One region of the Metabacillus flavus genome, then DNA from elsewhere that is predicted to be linked to it. Evidence: riboswitches for the same ligand, from Rfam matches in the RefSeq annotation. Region 1 holds a riboswitch; each other region holds the start of a gene.
What was found. Region 1 has a riboswitch for S-adenosylmethionine ahead of J9317_RS09100 (YezD family protein). Riboswitches for the same ligand answer to the same signal wherever they lie in the genome.
Positions count from the first base shown of each region.

Region 2: another riboswitch for S-adenosylmethionine. It lies ahead of J9317_RS02605 (sugar ABC transporter substrate-binding protein); the one in region 1 lies ahead of J9317_RS09100 (YezD family protein).
Region 3: another riboswitch for S-adenosylmethionine. It lies ahead of J9317_RS04560 (Na+/H+ antiporter NhaC family protein); the one in region 1 lies ahead of J9317_RS09100 (YezD family protein).

Region 1 covers NZ_JAGVRK010000001.1:1,766,064-1,771,880, forward strand. The annotation lists gene metE (5-methyltetrahydropteroyltriglutamate--homocysteine S-methyltransferase) at 1-317, shown strand, start outside; gene J9317_RS09085 (two-component system sensor histidine kinase NtrB) at 442-1,644, shown strand; gene J9317_RS09090 (hypothetical protein) at 1,732-1,893, opposite strand; gene J9317_RS09095 (adenine nucleotide alpha hydrolase family protein) at 1,890-2,411, opposite strand; SAM riboswitch class I at 2,731-2,836, shown strand; gene J9317_RS09100 (YezD family protein) at 2,931-3,044, shown strand; gene J9317_RS09105 (phosphoadenylyl-sulfate reductase) at 3,168-3,869, shown strand; gene cysP (sulfate permease) at 3,883-4,944, shown strand; gene sat (sulfate adenylyltransferase) at 4,987-5,817, shown strand, end outside.
Region 2 covers NZ_JAGVRK010000001.1:489,015-494,831, forward strand. The annotation lists gene J9317_RS02600 (YhgE/Pip family protein) at 1-795, shown strand, start outside; partial or broken gene J9317_RS20480 (hypothetical protein) at 964-1,122, opposite strand; SAM riboswitch class I at 1,234-1,396, shown strand; gene J9317_RS02605 (sugar ABC transporter substrate-binding protein) at 1,522-2,595, shown strand; gene J9317_RS02610 (sugar ABC transporter ATP-binding protein) at 2,615-4,147, shown strand; gene J9317_RS02615 (ABC transporter permease) at 4,116-5,099, shown strand; gene J9317_RS02620 (LytTR family DNA-binding domain-containing protein) at 5,252-5,710, shown strand; gene J9317_RS02625 (DUF3021 domain-containing protein) at 5,700-5,817, shown strand, end outside.
Region 3 covers NZ_JAGVRK010000001.1:852,622-858,438, reverse strand. The annotation lists gene J9317_RS04565 (acyltransferase) at 1-389, opposite strand, end outside; gene J9317_RS04560 (Na+/H+ antiporter NhaC family protein) at 1,075-2,421, opposite strand; SAM riboswitch class I at 2,559-2,667, opposite strand; gene J9317_RS21005 (hypothetical protein) at 2,851-3,033, opposite strand; gene J9317_RS04550 (YqzG/YhdC family protein) at 3,139-3,468, opposite strand; gene bcaP (branched-chain amino acid transporter BcaP) at 3,554-4,945, opposite strand; gene J9317_RS04540 (divergent PAP2 family protein) at 5,114-5,578, opposite strand.

The sequences.
Region 1 (5,817 bases):
CCGATATGGATGCTGACGTCATTTCCATTGAAACGTCAAGGGGCGGCGGCGAGAACATCAGCACGTTTAAAGAATTCAGCTATGATAAAATGATTGGTCTTGGTGTGTATGATATACACAGCCCTCGAATCCCTGCAGCCGCTGAAATGGAGAAGGTGATTGAACAGTGCCTTACAGTTCTGCCGGCCGGCCGGTTTTGGATTAATCCGGACTGCGGTCTGAAAACCAGATCTGAAGAGGAAGCCATACAGTCCCTCAGCAATATGGCGGAAGCTGCGTTCAATATAAGAGATAAACATACGATTCCAACTGTTTAACAGGTTAGGCCTCCTTTTATTATTGAAGGGGGTTTCCTTTTGCCGAAATTGAGAAAAACATTGGAACGATCTGTCAACCTCCCTTATAATGGGAAATGATGAATCATGTAAGCTGGAGGAAGAAATGAAAGAATTCGGGGATCAAAAAGAACTTTTATATTATAAAAGGCTAATAGATTCGATTCCTTTCGCTTTTGAGTTTAAGGATCCTGAATCAGGCAGATTTTATCAGCATCAGCCTGCTGCTGAACAAAAAGGCTGGTTTACCATTACATCTTTAGAAGGAGAGCTGCTGGAAAAGCTGGAAGAGAAGCTTGCTCCGCTGGCTGATTTGATACCGCATCATCTAGTCATTACAGATGCTGATGGAAAAATTACACTGTGCAACAGGCAGTCGGCTGCCGATCTAAAGGTCGATCGTGAAGCAATGATCGGAAAACATATCAGGGAGCTGCTCAGAATTCCTGATCAGCAAATTGCCATTTTGGAAACGCTTCAGACCGGGCAGGCGATCCGCAATCGGGAATTGTGGGACCGCAATTATGGGATTGTTAATACATATATCATACGAAGGCACGATGGGAGTATCAGTAGAGTAGCAGGAGTATTTCATTTCCTGAATAACTTAAAGGATGCTGAAAAAATGGCGATGTCAGGGAGAATTGCAGCAGGGATCGCTCATGAAATTAGAAATCCCCTTACAACTGTCCGGGGTTATCTGCAGCTGCTCAGCGGCCAGCTCGGTCCAGATATGAACCGGCTGTTTTCTGCTTTGCTTATTCCTGAGATAGATCGTGCGAACGGCATTATTACGGATTTTTTGAGGTTATCGAAAACGGAGGCACTGCCATTTGAGAATCTTTATGTGTCAGATTTTCTCAAGAATTATTTAGGAAAGTTTCTCCACAGTGAAGCGTTCCTTCATGACACCGATCTTACGATTGATTGCAGAAAGATACTGCCTGAAACGGCGATCCCCGGAAACAAGGAGGAGCTTCTGCAAGTATTTATGAATTTGTTTGCTAACGCCCGTCAGGCAAAGCGCAGGAATAAAAAATTAAAAGTTGAAGTGAGAGCCGCCATATACGGGGATGTGGTGCAAATTTCTTTTTCGGATAACGGGAGCGGGATTGAGCCTGAGGTTCTCGTTCATATATTCGATCCATTTTATACCACGAAGGATGATGGAACAGGGCTGGGTCTCTCTATTTCAAGAAAGATCATTGAAAATCATCATGGTGAACTTCGGGTTGTAAGCACTAAGGAAGGGACATCCTTTTACATGGAATTCCCTATTGCATTAACTGAACCAAATGAAGACAGATAATGCAAAACCGGCAAGGCCGAATAGAAGAAAACTAAGATGAAACAATAGGACCGTTTGATTTTCAGGAACGGTCCTTTCCAAAATGGTTCAATACAATAAGCCGCCAGCAGCAAATAATCTAAAGCCCCCTGCTGCGGTTATTCTTATTTCATTCAGCTCCTCTTTGCTCCATTTTAAAGAGAAGGAAAAGGAAAAGCCGATTGCTGCCATCATAAAACCAATCAGTGACAAGAACGCTTTACCAATCATGTGTAATCCTCCCGCTGCAGCAAAAGTGTTCGGAAATCAGTAAATGCGTTTTCCGTGCCGGCTGCCGCAAATGAAAGCTCTGTGCTGAAAATCGGTCCGCCATACACAAAGGTATGAAACTCCCCGTTTTCTCCGCATGGATCGGCGGATTTTCTTATGGCATCAATAACCCATGCATCATAATGATGTCCCAATAAAGAATATGGAAGCTTCGATCCATCTATTCCGCAAATGGAAGCTTTATAGCCATCATTAATAAATTGTCTCGCCAAAGAGTCGGTCTGCTCTCCCCATAGAGGAAAAATAGCCTGTAAGCCACTTAACCTGACAAGCTTTTCTCTATATTGACGAATATCCTTTAAAAAGATGTCTCCGAAAGCAGCATGAGTAATTTCATTTTCTTTGCATTTTTTCAGAAATTCGACCATGCTTTCTTCATATTCATTATTAGATGGAGATGGAGACATTTCAATGAATTGAATAGCAAGGCCGAGGCTTGCTGCCTGATCTTTTAGCAAATCCTCTCCGATTCCATGAAAAGGGACGCTGCGGGCAACCCGGTTGATCGATGTAAAAAGTCCGGAGATATTTTATTCCGGGTTTTGCAAAAGCCTGTGAAGCATAATTGTGCTGTCTTTCCCTCCGCTCCATGAAACAATCGTCTTTTTCAATACATTTCACCTCCTAAGCTAATTGTATCCTGCTGCCAAAAATATTTCTATGCAGCAGAAATTACTGGGTAATTCGCACCTATTTTGATTTTTTATAAAACCTACCCGATAACTCGGGTTGACAATCGTTCGAATTGTGCTAAAATTTGAAATCAATAACACACAATACTTATCCAGAGAGGTGGAGGGACCTGGCCCTATGAAACCCGGCAACCTGCGTAACAGCAAGGTGCTAAATCCAGCAAAATGGAATCCATTTTGGGAGATAAGGGGAATACACCTCACAAGTCTTTCTAAAATGGAAGGCTTTTTATTTTGTATTGGGAGGGACTGTCCGTGGGGGAGCTAGATCAGCTTGAAGAAGTAATCGGAAAGCTAAAAGAAATGCTTCAGGCAATGAAATACGGATCAATCACCCTGGTTGTCCAGGATGGGAAGATCATTCAGCTAGAGAAAAATGAAAAAGTCAGACTAAAATAAAAATCCAAAATTAGTACGCTGACTAGACAAACTAGAGGCGGGAACGGTTTGCCTGCTCTTTGTTTATGCAGCGGCGCGTTCCTGCCTTTTTGCAATGGTTTGAAAAAAGGGGAGTGTAAATAAATGCTGACATTCGAAAATTGGACAGAAACCGTTCCGGAGTTCGAAGATAAGGATAAAGCGATCGAAGCGCTCAACGTTTTAAAATGGGCCTATTCGCATTATCAGGATGATTTAGTTTATGCATGCAGCTTTGGTATTGAAGGAATTGTTCTAATCGATCTCATATCGAAAATAAAAAAGGATGCGAGAATTGTATTTTTAGATACTGAGCTCCATTTCAAAGAAACCTATGATTTGATTGACCGTGTTAAGGCACGGTATCCTGCCTTAAATATTTTTTTGAAAAAACCGTCTCTAAGTGTAGCTGAACAGGCTGCAAAGCACGGGGATGAGCTATGGAAGAGGAATCCGAATGAATGCTGCAGAATCAGGAAAGTGCTCCCTCTTCGCGAGGTTATGAGCAGCGAAAAAGCATGGATATCCGGATTGCGCAGAGAGCAATCTCCTTCAAGAAAAAATACCCAGTTCCTGAACAGGGATGATAAATTTGAAAATGTAAAAATCTGCCCGCTTATTCACTGGACGTGGAAAGATGTCTGGCGGTATGCCCACAAAAATGATTTGGACTACAATGTTCTCCACGATCAAGGCTATCCGAGCATCGGATGCAAGCCATGCACCCAGCCTGCCATCGATGTAAATGATGCGAGATCCGGCCGCTGGAACGGCAGCCAAAAAACAGAATGCGGTCTGCACGGTTGAGGTCTCAGCTATGATTGAAGCTGCAGCAATCATCCTGAGTTTATTTTTTGCGATGAACATTGGCGCAAGCGGAGCGGCTGCTTCCATGGGTGTCGCGTACGGGTCAGGGGCAATAAAACGCAGAATGGCAGCACTCCTGCTTTGCGGCGCGGGCGTTGTACTTGGCGCTGTCCTCGGGGGAGGAGAAGTAATCAAAACCATCAGCTCCGGCATTATTCCGCAGTCGATGATCACAATGCAAATCGTGCTTGTCATCATTGGATCTGCTGCCATCTCTTTATTTATGGCCAATTTGATGGGCATCCCGCTGTCCACCAGTGAAGTCACAGTGGGTGCAGTAGTGGGAGTGGGAGTGGCCTATCATGCTTTATATGTTCAATCCATTCTTGTCATCATGATGTTTTGGGTTATCATTCCGGCTGCAGCATTTTTTATCACCTATTTTATATGCAGAGCTTCCCAGCCGCTTTTTTCAAGGCTAGAGGCTAGAGGCGGAAAAATGCTGATCTATCTTCTGATTGCAGCAGGATTCTTTGAAGCATTCTCAGCCGGAATGAATAATGTTGCCAACGCTGTCGGCCCGCTGGTGGCGGCTGATGTCATTTCCGTAAACCAAGGGGTATGGATTGGCGGGCTATTCGTAGCAGCGGGTGCGGTTTTCCTTGGCGGCCGGGTATTGGAGACAAATGGAAAGAAGATTACAAGGCTTTCGAAAACAGAGGGAATTGTGATTTCGGGAACAGGCGCTCTGCTTGTCACAATCAGTTCCTTATTCGGACTTCCCGTTCCTTTAACACAAGTTACATCTACTTCCATCATGGCTTCCGCTGCTGCTAAAAATGGAGCAATTGTTTTTCAAAAAGGAATTGTAAAAAAAATCGTAAAAGTTTGGATTGTGTCCCCGCTGGTAAGTCTGGCCATTTCATATGTTTTGGTCAAGCTGTTTATACAATCTGATTTTTATTCCACATTTTCAGCCTTGGCGATCATGGTTGCAACGCTTGGAGTTCTGTCTTTAATGAAAGCAATAAAGAAAGAAAAGCGCTCTGTGCATGAACAAGGCGGAGGAATTTAAATTTGAAACCAAGTAGTTTTATCTGAATAGGAGGAGTTAATGATGAGTTTAACACCGCATGGAGGAAAGCTAATACAGCGAACAGATTTGGGCAAGGATGTGGGACATTTAGAGAAAACGATTGAACTGGATGCTATGGCATTAAGCGACTTGGAACTTATCGCTATAGGAGGGTATAGCCCGCTGTCAGGATTTTTATCTGAGAAGGATTATCTCAGTGTAGTAGAGACAATGAAGCTCTCAGATGGTACGGTTTGGTCCATACCTATTACGCTTCCAATCTCTGAAAAGAAGGCTAAAGAACTTAATAACGGAGATCAGGCAAAGCTCGTTTTTGAGGGAGAAGACTATGGTTTTATAGATATTGGGGAGATTTACAAACCGGATAAAGAAAAAGAAGCAGCTAACGTTTACAGGACCTCTGACCGGAACCATCCTGGGGTGAAAAAATTATTCTCAAGAGGAGAGCTTTACGTTAGCGGAGAAATCACGCTCATAAAACGGACGCAGCCTGATTTTCCAGATCACTATTTTGACCCGGCTGAAACAAGAGCTGCTTTTGAACAAAAAGGCTGGAAAACGATTGTTGGCTTCCAAACGAGGAACCCGGTCCATCGGGCGCATGAATACATTCAGAAAACGGCTCTTGAAACAGTCGATGGCCTCTTCTTAAACCCGCTTGTCGGGGAGACCAAATCAGATGATATTTCTGCTTCCATCAGAATGAAAAGTTATGGAGTTCTCTTGGATGAATACTATCCGAAAGAACGGGTATTCCTTGGAGTCTTCCCGGCAGCGATGAGATATGCAGGACCAAGAGAAGCCATCTTTCATGCATTAGTACGGAAAAATTATGGCTGCACCCACTTTATC
Region 2 (5,817 bases), 1.3 Mb from region 1:
ACTGTCAAGAATGGCTGGAGCCAGCTGACAGACGGAGTCACAAAAGTTGACGCCGGCGTTCTGAAGCTGAAGGAAGGAAGCGGCCAGCTTGCAGACGGTCTTGCTAGCGGAGCCGAGAAAACCGGAAGCATTAAAGCGGGGGACGACAACATTTCTATGTTCTCCTCACCTGTAAAACTCGCATCAGAAACAGTAAATGAATATGAATTTTATCGTGACTCAACCGCACCTTATATTTTGTCATTAGCATTATTCGCTGGCATTTTGCTTCTTACTTTTGTAACTGATTTCAAAAAGCCTGCAGAAGCCTCCGGCATTGGCTGGTATGCGGGCAAGCTTGGCCAAATGGCGATTTTTGCCGTCATTCAGGCACTTGTCCTTTCGATCTTTACTCTAGTTATTCTGCAGCTTCAAGTTGAAAACGCTTTCTATTTTATCCTATTCGCTGTTTTCGTCAGTCTCGTCTTCATGATTATCATCTTTGCCCTGACCGCTGTTGCAGGAACCATTGGCCGATTCCTCGCCTTTATTCTGGCTGTTGCACAGATAACCACAACCGGAGCAAGCCTGCCGGTCATCCTGCTGCCTGAGGGAGTTCAAGCAATCAGCGGCTGGCTTCCGTTTACCTATACGATTGCCGGGTTTAAAGCGGTCATCTCACTGGGGGATTCAAATTTGCTTTGGGGAAGTGTATGGGTATTGATTGGTTTTGCCCTTGTATTTGGAATTTTATCTGCTGTAACGATCTTTCTTCCTGGTCGTGCAGCGGATGAAAATTCGGAGCTCAAGGCATAAGAGAAAGAGAGAGAACCAGTTTTCGGACTGGTTCTCTTATTCTTTAGCTCTGTTAAACTTGGCTGTTGATTGCAGCTAGCAGGCGTTCGCTTATCCTTGGACTGGCGGTGAGCCTGCGGGGTCTCACCTGTCCGGCTGCTCCCGCTTGCGTCTCATCAACATAATGCTTTAACATAGCCTATTCTTTAAACCGGAATGCCGTCTCCACTTGTGTGTGACGGTTTGAGCCAGGCTGGAAATGCCGTTGATAAACTCCTCAGTTTTTTGAAGACCTTCAAAATTCACTTTCAGCATAAAGCAGGCATTTCCAGCAATCCTGTGGCAAAACCCATTTACTCCCGAGTGAATTGAAAGTTTTTTCAAAAAAATGTTGCAGGCTGTAAAAAATGGTGATAACATTCAGCTCAGGAAATAAAATTTCATACTATTCAGATTGCACTCTTATCCAGAGCAGGCGGAGGGATTTGGCCCTATGATGCCCAGCAACCGACCGTAATTCCGTCGCGAGACGGGGCGCGAAAGCAAGACGCGCCAGGGTTTTGACCCTGAAGGCACGGTGCTAATTCCAACAGAAAGGTTTTTACTTTCTGAGAGATAAGAGGCTTTAGAAGACGACTTTAATTCTTCAAGCCTCTTTCTTTATGAGAAAGGGGCTTTTCCTATTTTTCCGGTAAGAAAAGCCCTCGAAAGAACGTCCGGAATATTTCTATTAGGGGGAGTAAGATCATGACAAAAAAATATGCAAAGATCCTTCTGGCAGCGCTTCTCATTCTCGCCATGCTTGCAGGATGCCAGCCGAAAGTGGGCGAGCAGGCAGGAACAAAAGCAAAGGCAAGCAAAGACAATCCGCTTGCAGGAAAGAAAATCGCCCTTATTATGCAGCAGAACCTTGGAACGTTCTCAGCTCAATACATAGAAGGCGTTAAAGAGCAGACCGAAAAGTTTGGCGGCCAAACCGTTGTGTTCACATCTGACGGCGATCTGGCAAAAATGGCGTCCAATGTGGATGCCGCGGTTAATCAAGGGTTTGACGCGATTCTGATTGATCACGGAACGAAGGAAGCGCTGACTGCCGGTGTCGAAAAAGCGATCAGCAAAAACATTCCGGTTGTTGCGTTTGATGCAGGGGTGGAATCAAAGGGTGTAACGTCGATTGAACAGGGTGACCAGCAAATGGCACAGATGACGCTTGATCAGCTGGCTAAAGATTCAGGCGGAAAAGCGAACATCGTGAAAATCTGGGTGGCCGGATTTGCTCCGATGGAACGCCGCCAGATCGCGTATCAGCAATTTTTGAAAGAAAACACAGGCATTAAGGAAGTGGCCGCATTTGGTGCCGCAACCCAAAACACGGCTCTCGATACACAGGCCCAGATGGAAGCGATCCTGAAGCAGTATCCGAATAAAGGCGAGATTACAGCTGTTTGGGCAGCCTGGGATGAATTTGCAAAAGGGGCGGTTCGTGCTCTTGAGCAGGCGGGAAGAACGGATATTAAAGTGTATGGAATTGACATGAGTGATGAGGATCTTCAGATGATCCAAAAGGAAAACAGCCCATGGGTCGCTTCTGCCGCTGTCGATCCGAAAGACATCGGACGCATTCAGGTCCGTTACGCTTATCAGAAAATCAATGGGGACAGCGTGGAGGAAAAAGTGAAATTGAAGCCGGTATTTGTGACGAAGGAAGCCCTTCCGAAGGAGCAGGTGACAACGAATGACCTGGATCAGCACGTGGAAGGCTGGGGAAAAAGCGAGCAGGGGTATACGGATAAGCTGAAAAAGCTGGAAGAAGGAAAATAACAGAGAAGGAGGGAGAAGGATGAGCCTTCTGCAAATGAAAAACATCTCCAAATCATTCGGCCGTGTTAAGGCGCTGAAGGATGCGCATTTTGAACTGAAAAGCGGGGAAGTTCGTGCGCTGCTTGGAGCGAATGGAGCGGGGAAAAGCACGCTGATGAAAATCCTGTCAGGTGCCTATACGCAGGATGGCGGCGAAATTTTTGTAAACGGGCAGCCCGTTCAGATCCGCTCGCCAAAAGAAGCGAAGGAACTCGGAATCGACTGTGTGTACCAGGAAGTGGATACAGCGCTCGTTCCTCAGCTGTCGGTCGCTGACAACATCATGCTCGACTCCTTCTCCTCCTCCAAAAAATGGACGGTTTCCCGAAAGAAGCTGAATCGAGAGGCGAAGGAGGCTCTGAAGCTGCTGCAGGAGGACCGCATTTCGGTTATGAAAATGGCTTCTGAATTAACGCTTGCCCAGAAGCAAATGGTTCTCATCGCGCGGGCCCTTGTCCGCAAGGCGAAAATCATTATTTTTGATGAACCGACGGCACCGCTGTCAATTGAAGAAACGAAGCATTTTTTCTCGATTATCCAGAGGCTTGTGAAGCAGGGAGTCGGCTGTATCTTTATCTCCCACCGTCTTCCGGAAGTATTCGAGCTTTGCAATCGGATTACGGTAATGAGAGACGGAAGCACTATTCAAACATTTGAAACAGCAGAGGTCACGCAGGAGCAGATTATCGAGACCATGCTGGGCCGTGCCCTCACCCAGGAAATGCAGGAGGAGGGAACGGAGATCGGCCGAACCCTTCTCCAAGTAGATGGGCTGGAGGATGAAGAGCGCCTGAAGGGCATTTCGTTCTCTGTTTCAGCGGGGGAAGTCGTCGCAGTTGCCGGATTAGTCGGAGCGGGAAAAACAGAGCTTGCCAAAACGCTTTTCGGGCTGAACAACTGGAAGAAAGGCAAGGTTCTCTTAGACGGGAAGCCTTATCGGATTAAGGAGCCTTCTGAAGCCATTAAAGCAGGATTCGCGCTAATCCCGGAGGAGCGGAGAAAGGAGGGGCTCTTCATTCATGAGTCCATCCAGGAAAACATGTCGTTTCCTCATTTGAAATCCTTCTCTTCGTTTTTAAAAATGAACCGGAAAAAAGAGAAACAGCATGCTGAACAGGTCATCACGGAGCTTGGAATCAAAGCGGACTCTCCTTTGACGCCTGCTGAAAACTTAAGCGGAGGAAATCAGCAAAAGGTTGCAATCGGCAAATGGATGTATGGAGACGCAAGGGTTTATTTGTTTGATGAACCGACCAAGGGGGTCGACATCGGAGCGAAAAAAGATCTATTCCAGCTCATCCGCCGATTAACCGAAGCACGAAAAGCGGTTCTCTATTTTTCGTGCGAAATGAACGAAATTCTAGGCATCGCTGATCGGATTCTCATTATGTATGACGGCAGGATCGTCAAAGAGCTGACAAAAGAAGAAGCCACACAGGACAAGATTCTGCTTTACGCAAGCGGTGGAAAGGAAGACATCCATGAAGGAAAAGCTCATCGGGTTTTTGTATAAATACGGCGCCGTCGTTCTGATGGCGGTTATCTTAATTTATTTTAGCTTTGTAAACCACGCCTTTTTCTCGTATGGCAATCTATCAGATATTCTGCGTTCGATTTCGATCGTTACGCTGCTTGCCCTTGGCGTAACGTTCACACTCATCGTAGACGGGTTTGATTTGTCGGTTGGAGCAACGATGTCGCTTGCCACCGTCATTTCCTCCTCTCTCATGGTATGGTATGAGCTGCCGCTATGGCTCGTCTTGCTCCTGCCAATCGGAGTCGGAATTTTGGTTGGAATCTTTAATTCTATCTTAATCGTTAAAATCGGCATACCGGATCTGCTGGCGACACTAGGTGCCATGTACATCGTTACCGGGATTCACCGGACGTACACGGAAGGATACTCGATTTACAGCCATATGCCGCTGACAGCCGGAGGCACGGCACCCGGAGAGTTTTACAAATCGTTCCTGTGGATCGGACAGGGACAGATTGCCGGTGTGCCTGTCCCGGTTCTCATCATGCTTCTCTTTACCGCCATCGTTTATTGGATCCTCAACCATACCCGCTGGGGACGCATCCTGTACATGACCGGCGGGAACGCAGAAGCAGCAAGGCTGTCAGGGATCAGCGTGAATAAAGTGAAATTCGCAGCCTATACAGTATCTGGCGTCTTCGCATCGATGGCAGGTATTCTATTTGCTGCCCGTGTCGGCTCAGGCCAAATCGACGCCGGTGCCTCCATGCTCATGGAAGCGGTCGCCGCTGTATTCGTCGGCTTCTCCGTCCTCGGAGCCGGAAAGCCCAATGCTCTCGGGACTTTCTTTGGGGCGGCACTGATCGGAGTGCTGCTCAACGGTCTCACGATGATGAATCTTCCTTATTATGCGTTTGAAATTGTAAAAGGAACGGTTTTAGTACTGGCATTGGCGGTTACGTATTTTCATGTTAAGAAGAGAGTTTAATAGTAGAAAAACGGGTGGCCTTGGGCTGGCCGTTTTTTTCATCCTCAAAAACTGGCAGCTCACCCCCAAATCCTGTCATCTTATGCTATTTTAAAAGAAATAACATCTCCCGCTATACATAATGAAGACAAGAAAAGAACTGAGGTGCTGCGATGAAGGTGATGATTGAAATAGATGGGGCGATGGAGGAGACCGTTATAACCATTCAGGCGAAGGAGTGGACGACTGAGCTTGAAGAGCTGGTGAAACGCGTCAAGGCCTCCCAGCCGGGCAGGCTCATCGGGGTGAAGGATGAGCAGTCCATATTACTGGATCCGGCGAAGGTAGATTTTGTGTATTCGGAAAACAGAAAAATTATTGCAGCCGCCGACCAGCAGCGGATTGAGTTAAAGATGAAGCTGTATGAAGTAGAAGCAATGCTTGCTCCGAGGTTTTTTACCCGGTTTTCAAAATCGGTGATTGGAAACTTGCATCAAGTTGAGAAATTTGAGCTTTCGTTCAACGGAAATCTATGTGTTTATTTTTACAGCGGCAATAAGGAGTATGTTTCAAGGAGCTTTGCAGGCGCGGTAAAGGACAAATTAATGGGAGGTTTTAAGAATGGCAGTTGAAATCCTTCAGAGAAGTTTAATCGGGCTTGGCATTTCTGCATTAATAACGTTTGGGGCATTGTCGGCATTGATCGGAATGGATATCAGCGTAGCGGTTTCTGAAATAT
Region 3 (5,817 bases), 910 kb from region 1:
TTTCCTTGAATAAACCCCCCGATTTCCTCTATCGGATCGCCAATTCCCTGGCCGTTATAAACGTACATCATATAACGATATGCAACACTCCATAAAATAAAAGGAATAATAACCTTCGAAAAACGTGATTTCATAAACTTCCCAAATTGAAATCCTTTATTCCGAACCTGAAAAAACAAAAGAAAACCGCTGATGACCGCAAAAATTGGTGTCCCGAAACGGCCGATCTGGTTCAGAAAATACGAAAACCAGTCATACGTATCGTTATTCATACCAGAATTCGTTGCGGAAACGTGTACCGCCACAACAGCTAAACAAGCAAAGGCACGCAGGAAATGAATTTCAAACAAATAAGATTTACCGCTCTTCTGACTGGCCTCTTTTGCCATAACGATCACTCCTTTATTAAAAAGACTCCTTCATCATTTTAATCTGAAAAGCGGCCGAAATGGTGGCGTTCTATTAAAAGGCTTCTTTGGTCTCGTTTTGGATGCAAGGTCTTAAGATAGAGACATTCCACTTGTAAGCGCTATCTCCCTGCCATCCTGCATAAGCAAATAGTCATCACTAAACATAAATGTTTGCAAAATGGTGTTTTTGTCATTAATTGTTGTAAAAGGCAGAATAGCGGTTTATCAAGGTTTCTAATGAAACCTAATCAATCCTTTGCGAAATTTGTCGGAATTTGGAGTTAAAAGGGCAAACAGCTGATTTTTGAAGTGCTCACCGAAAACTTTTTTCAAATGGCGCACGCTATTTGGCTGTTCCGAACTTCCCAGCACTTATTTAGCCGGTACATTTTTTTCTGTTTGATGGCACACGTTATTTGGCCGTTCGGCTCTTCAATTTAGCCGTTCCTCCCGCTTATTTAGCCGTTCGGGAACCAAATTTAGCTGTTTCATTTTCTGTCCGCCGGCGCACGTTATTTAGCCGTTCCTGCCCCTTATTTACCTATTCCTCAACTGTACTATTTATGGATTGTTTCCAAACTCCATTTTGTTATATCTAAGCTGCTCACAGCCTTCTATCAACTAAAAAAAGCGATACCCTGGAAAAAGGGTACCGCTCTTAATATCAATTGGTATAGTTCTCTTTCATCTCTCCCGCTTCAGCTTGGCGGTGTCCAGCTTTCGGTTTCAGTCTTGGCAAGCCGAATGCTATGGCTAATATACCGCATAGAAGAGTCAGCATCGGATAGAATGTGTACGGAAGAATGCTGAGCGGAGAAGCTTTTACGAGCTGAGCCCCTGCCAGCATTTGGGCACCGTATGGAATCAGCCCCTGCACACTGCAAGAGAAAATATCCAAGATGCTTGCTGATTTTCTTTTATCTATGCCGTACTGATCGGCAATATTTTTCGCAAGCGGTCCTGCTGTGATAATTGAGATCGTGTTATTCGCAGTTGATAGGTTTGTTGCACTGACAAGTCCGGCAATTCCAAACTCTGCGCCTTTTTTTGTACGGATGTTTTTCGTCATAGCGTTCAGCAGGAAGGCAATTCCTCCATTATGCTTGATGAGTTCTACCATACCTCCAATAAGGACGGACAGGATGATAAGCTCTGACATTCCAGAGATGCCTTTCATCATGGTTTGAGAGAAGGTCAGGATATTGAAGCTTCCGTCTGCCAGACCGATAACACCTGTTAAGACAATTCCCCCGCCCAGTACGGCGACAACATTCAACCCGGCGAGTGCTGCGATGAGCACCCCAATGTAAGGGAGCAATTTTACAAAACTGAACTCCTTTGGTTCGACTGCTGAATCCATCCCAAGTGAAATGGCAACCAGGACGATAACTGTAACAATTGCTGCCGGCAGGACGATGAAAAAGTTCGTTTTAAACTTGTCCAGCATTTCGGTTTTCTGTGAGCGTACGGCTGCAATCGTTGTATCGGAAATAAACGATAAATTGTCTCCGAACATCGCTCCCCCAATAACAGAAGCAACAGCCAGAGCAACCGGAATTTCTGTCTCACCGCTGATTCCTGCTGCAATCGGTCCAAGAGCTGCAATAGTTCCCATTGATGTACCCATTGAGATTGAGACAAATGCTGCAATGATGAAAAGTCCTACTACTAAAAAGCTTTGAGGAAAATACGTTAAAGCCAGGTTAACTGTCGACTCTACCGCACCCATTCCTTTTGCCGCTTCCGAGAAAGCGCCGGCCAGGATGTAGATAAATACCATAATCATAATATCAGGATGTCCTGCACCCTTCGCAAAGCGTTCAACTTTTGATGTCAAATTTTCTTTTCTATTCATAAAAAGGGCAACTGCAACTGCCACAAGAATCGCTACAACCATCGGAAGCTTATAGAAGTCCCCAGTGATCACACCTGCTAAAATAAATAGCGATATAAAAATCAGCAATGGCAATAAAGCCAGCGGATTTCTTTTCGTTCCGTTATTTAAATCCATTTTCTCCACCTCGCTGCTATTCTGTTTTTCCAGCATTGCTGGTTATCATCACCTGCTGCCGGAAGATCCGCCTTATAAAAAAGACCCCTTCTTATCCTTTTAAGAAGAGGCCTTAATACACAATTTTCAGGACACTCTTCTTATCTTCCAAGCTCTGGAGCTTGCTGGATTTGGCACAGCACTCTTCAAAAAAAGTCCGCTGCCGAGGCATCGCAGGGCCAGTCCCTCCGCCTCTCATGATAAGAAGTTCGAATTAATTTATTGGCTTTTCAAAAACAATCTTTTACTACCTTAAGGGCTGACAGGATAAATGTCAAACAAAATAAGATGCGAATTTTACTTTTTCAAGAAAATAATATTCCTATTCAAAAAATAGAAAACCCTTTCATTTCTAATATAAAAGGGCACTGTATCGTTTTCAGACAATTATTATAGCACTCGAATATTTACAATTATTACTATTGATTCAAAAAAGGACTTTTCCATTCCATTAGCCCTCCGTATCTTCTGCTGAATGGCAATCAGTCCTTCAAAATCTGTTTCCTTATAATTCCGAATAACTGCAGGCTTTGGCCCATTCTCATCGAAAACGTAAAAGTCCTTCCTGTACATTGGTTTCCCCCGTCTCAAGCATTTTCTAATAATAATTAATACCGCTTTCTGAGATTTAGAAACCTTTACAAAAAAGCAGACCACTACAGATGGTCTGCTTCCGCTTCAACGTTCGGATTCTTTAAAATGAATGGATTTTACTTTCTGGGTCTTTTCATTAAATTCAACTGTTACAAATAATCCGAATTCCCTGCTGCCCTGGCGTATCCAGAGCTTAAATTTTTCTGCTGCCAATTCATCATCCAATTTTTCGCGGCCAATATGCTTATAATCCAGCAGCTTGGCATCCGGATACTTACGCTTAACCTCTTGTATAGCAATTTTAGACCACTTTGCATATGCGGGCTCCTGCTGGTGTGCTGAATAAACAAGCCTAGGCTCAGCTATCCCTGCAAGTATACCTGCTATAAGAAAACAGGAAATCCATTTTTTCATCGTACATGACACATCCCTTTTTCTTTTTAGGGTTGCGCAAACGAATAAAAAAAAGACGTGCATCCGGCACGCCTTTTTTATCCAATTATGATTTGTTTAACAAACTGTGTTTTCTTCCATAAACGAAGTAAACAATTAAACCGGCAGCCAGCCAAATCAGGAAGGCAATCCAAGTTTGCATTTGAAGCTGGAGCATTAAATACGCACAGGAGAGGAAGGCTAAAATCGGCACAACTGGAACGAATGGAGTTTTAAACCCTGCCTTCATCCCTTCTCCTGATTTTCTTAAAACCAAGATCCCAATCGAAACCGACATAAAGGCAAACAGAGTACCGATACTTGTTAAATTTGCTAATTCATCAAGCGGTATAAAACCTGCAAAAAGGGAAACGAGCAAACAGCCCAGGTATGTCGTTTTGACAGGAGTCTGCGTCTTTTTGTTGATTTTTGATAAACCGCTCGGCAGAAGACCATCACGGCTGATTGCATAAAACAGACGGGACAGGCCATACATCATAACAAGTAAAACTGTTGTCATCCCGGCAATGGCACCGATTGAAATCAGTCCCGCAACCCAGTCCTGGTTGATATAGTTCAAAGCAAAAGCAACCGGATTTTTCACATTAAGCTCTGTATAAGGGACGACTCCTGTTAAAATCGCCGATACTGCAATGTATAGAACTGTACAGATGGCTAAAGAAGCGATAATCCCGATTGGCATGTTTTTCTGAGGATTTTTAACCTCTTCCGCAGCAGAGGAAACAGCATCAAATCCGATATAAGCAAAGAATACCGTTGCAGCGCCAGTTGCTACACCTCCAAAGCCGAAAGGCATAAATGGCGTCCAATTATCAGGCTTTACATACCAGACAGCCACTGCGATAAATAAAAGAACCACCACAATTTTAATAATAACCATAATTGCATTAAGCCTCGCGGATTCTCTTACCCCCTTCGTTAGAAGAAAGGTAATCAAAAACGCAATAATGACAGCCGGAAGATCAAAATACGTTCCATTTTCCGGTGAATAGGCACTGGTCAATGCTGTCGGCAAATGGATCCCGAAGCCCCCCAGCAGCCCTTGAAAATATCCTGACCATCCGCTTGCAACGGATGCAGAGGCAAGTCCGTACTCCAAAAGCAAATCCCAACCCAAAATCCATGCCATCAGCTCGCCGAACGTTGCGTAGCTATATGTATAAGCACTGCCAGAGACCGGGACACTAGACGCAAATTCCGCATAGCATAATGCCGCAAAGGCACAGGCAATACCCGCTAAAATAAAGGATAGGACCAGTGCAGGACCAGCATGTTCTGCAGCGGCAACGCCTGTAAGTACGAAAATCCCCGTTCCGATAATCGCTCCAATTCCGAGCATCGTCAGATCAAACGCACCAAGCGTTTTGTTAAGAGAAATCCCTTTACTCCCCGAATCACTAATAATTTGATTAATAGACTTTTTCCTAAACAAATTCATTGTCTCACCCGCTATTCTTTTTTAAAATATTCAGAAATATTTAAATAATTTTTGAGATAGTCTTAATTTAATCGAACTATGTCGAAAAATCAACCGTTTTTAGAAAATTTAATTTATTAAAATAGAGAAACCTTTATATGGAAAAAGCCGGCCATGGCCGGCTCATCATTATTCGGATTCAGTTCTTGCACTAACAAGACCAATAATAACTCCCAACAACGCTCCATAAAACACCTCTTCAGGCTGATGACCCAAAAGCTCCTTCAATTCTTCTTTTTGTTTTACATGGCCCAGACCTGGAAAATGCCCTGAAAGAAGCTCGATATCCGCATCAATATCATTCACGAGTGCAGCAATCTCTCCCGTATGCCTTCTGATTCCTTGCGCATCATACATCACAATAATCCCAAAAACAACAGCCAGAGCGGTTTCGATTGAAGAACTCCCATTCTTAGCCGCTACATATGTAGCAAGAGATGATACTCCTGCAGAGTGAGAACTCGGCATCCCGCCCGTTGTAAACATTGGGCGCCAATCCCACTTGCCAGTCAGCCTCTTATGGCCAAATATTTTCAATCCTTGCGCAATCCCTATTCCTGCTAATGCTGTCAAAATTCCTCGATTCTTAATCAATTCCTTCACCTCGCGTGAGATTAGTTTTAGACTGTTCCATGGGGACTATACACTTACTCAATGTGCTTATACCCTAAATTCAGGATGAGTAAAGATTTGTTTAAGGGCTCAGACGGAGAATTAGCGATTTTTCAGCTTTTTTTGTTGAATTGCTGGTATTTAAATTTCTGCTGGCAATCCGTTAGATGCGTCTCATGTTCATCCAGGTTGGTTAAATTGAAAGTTGTCTCCTGCAAGAT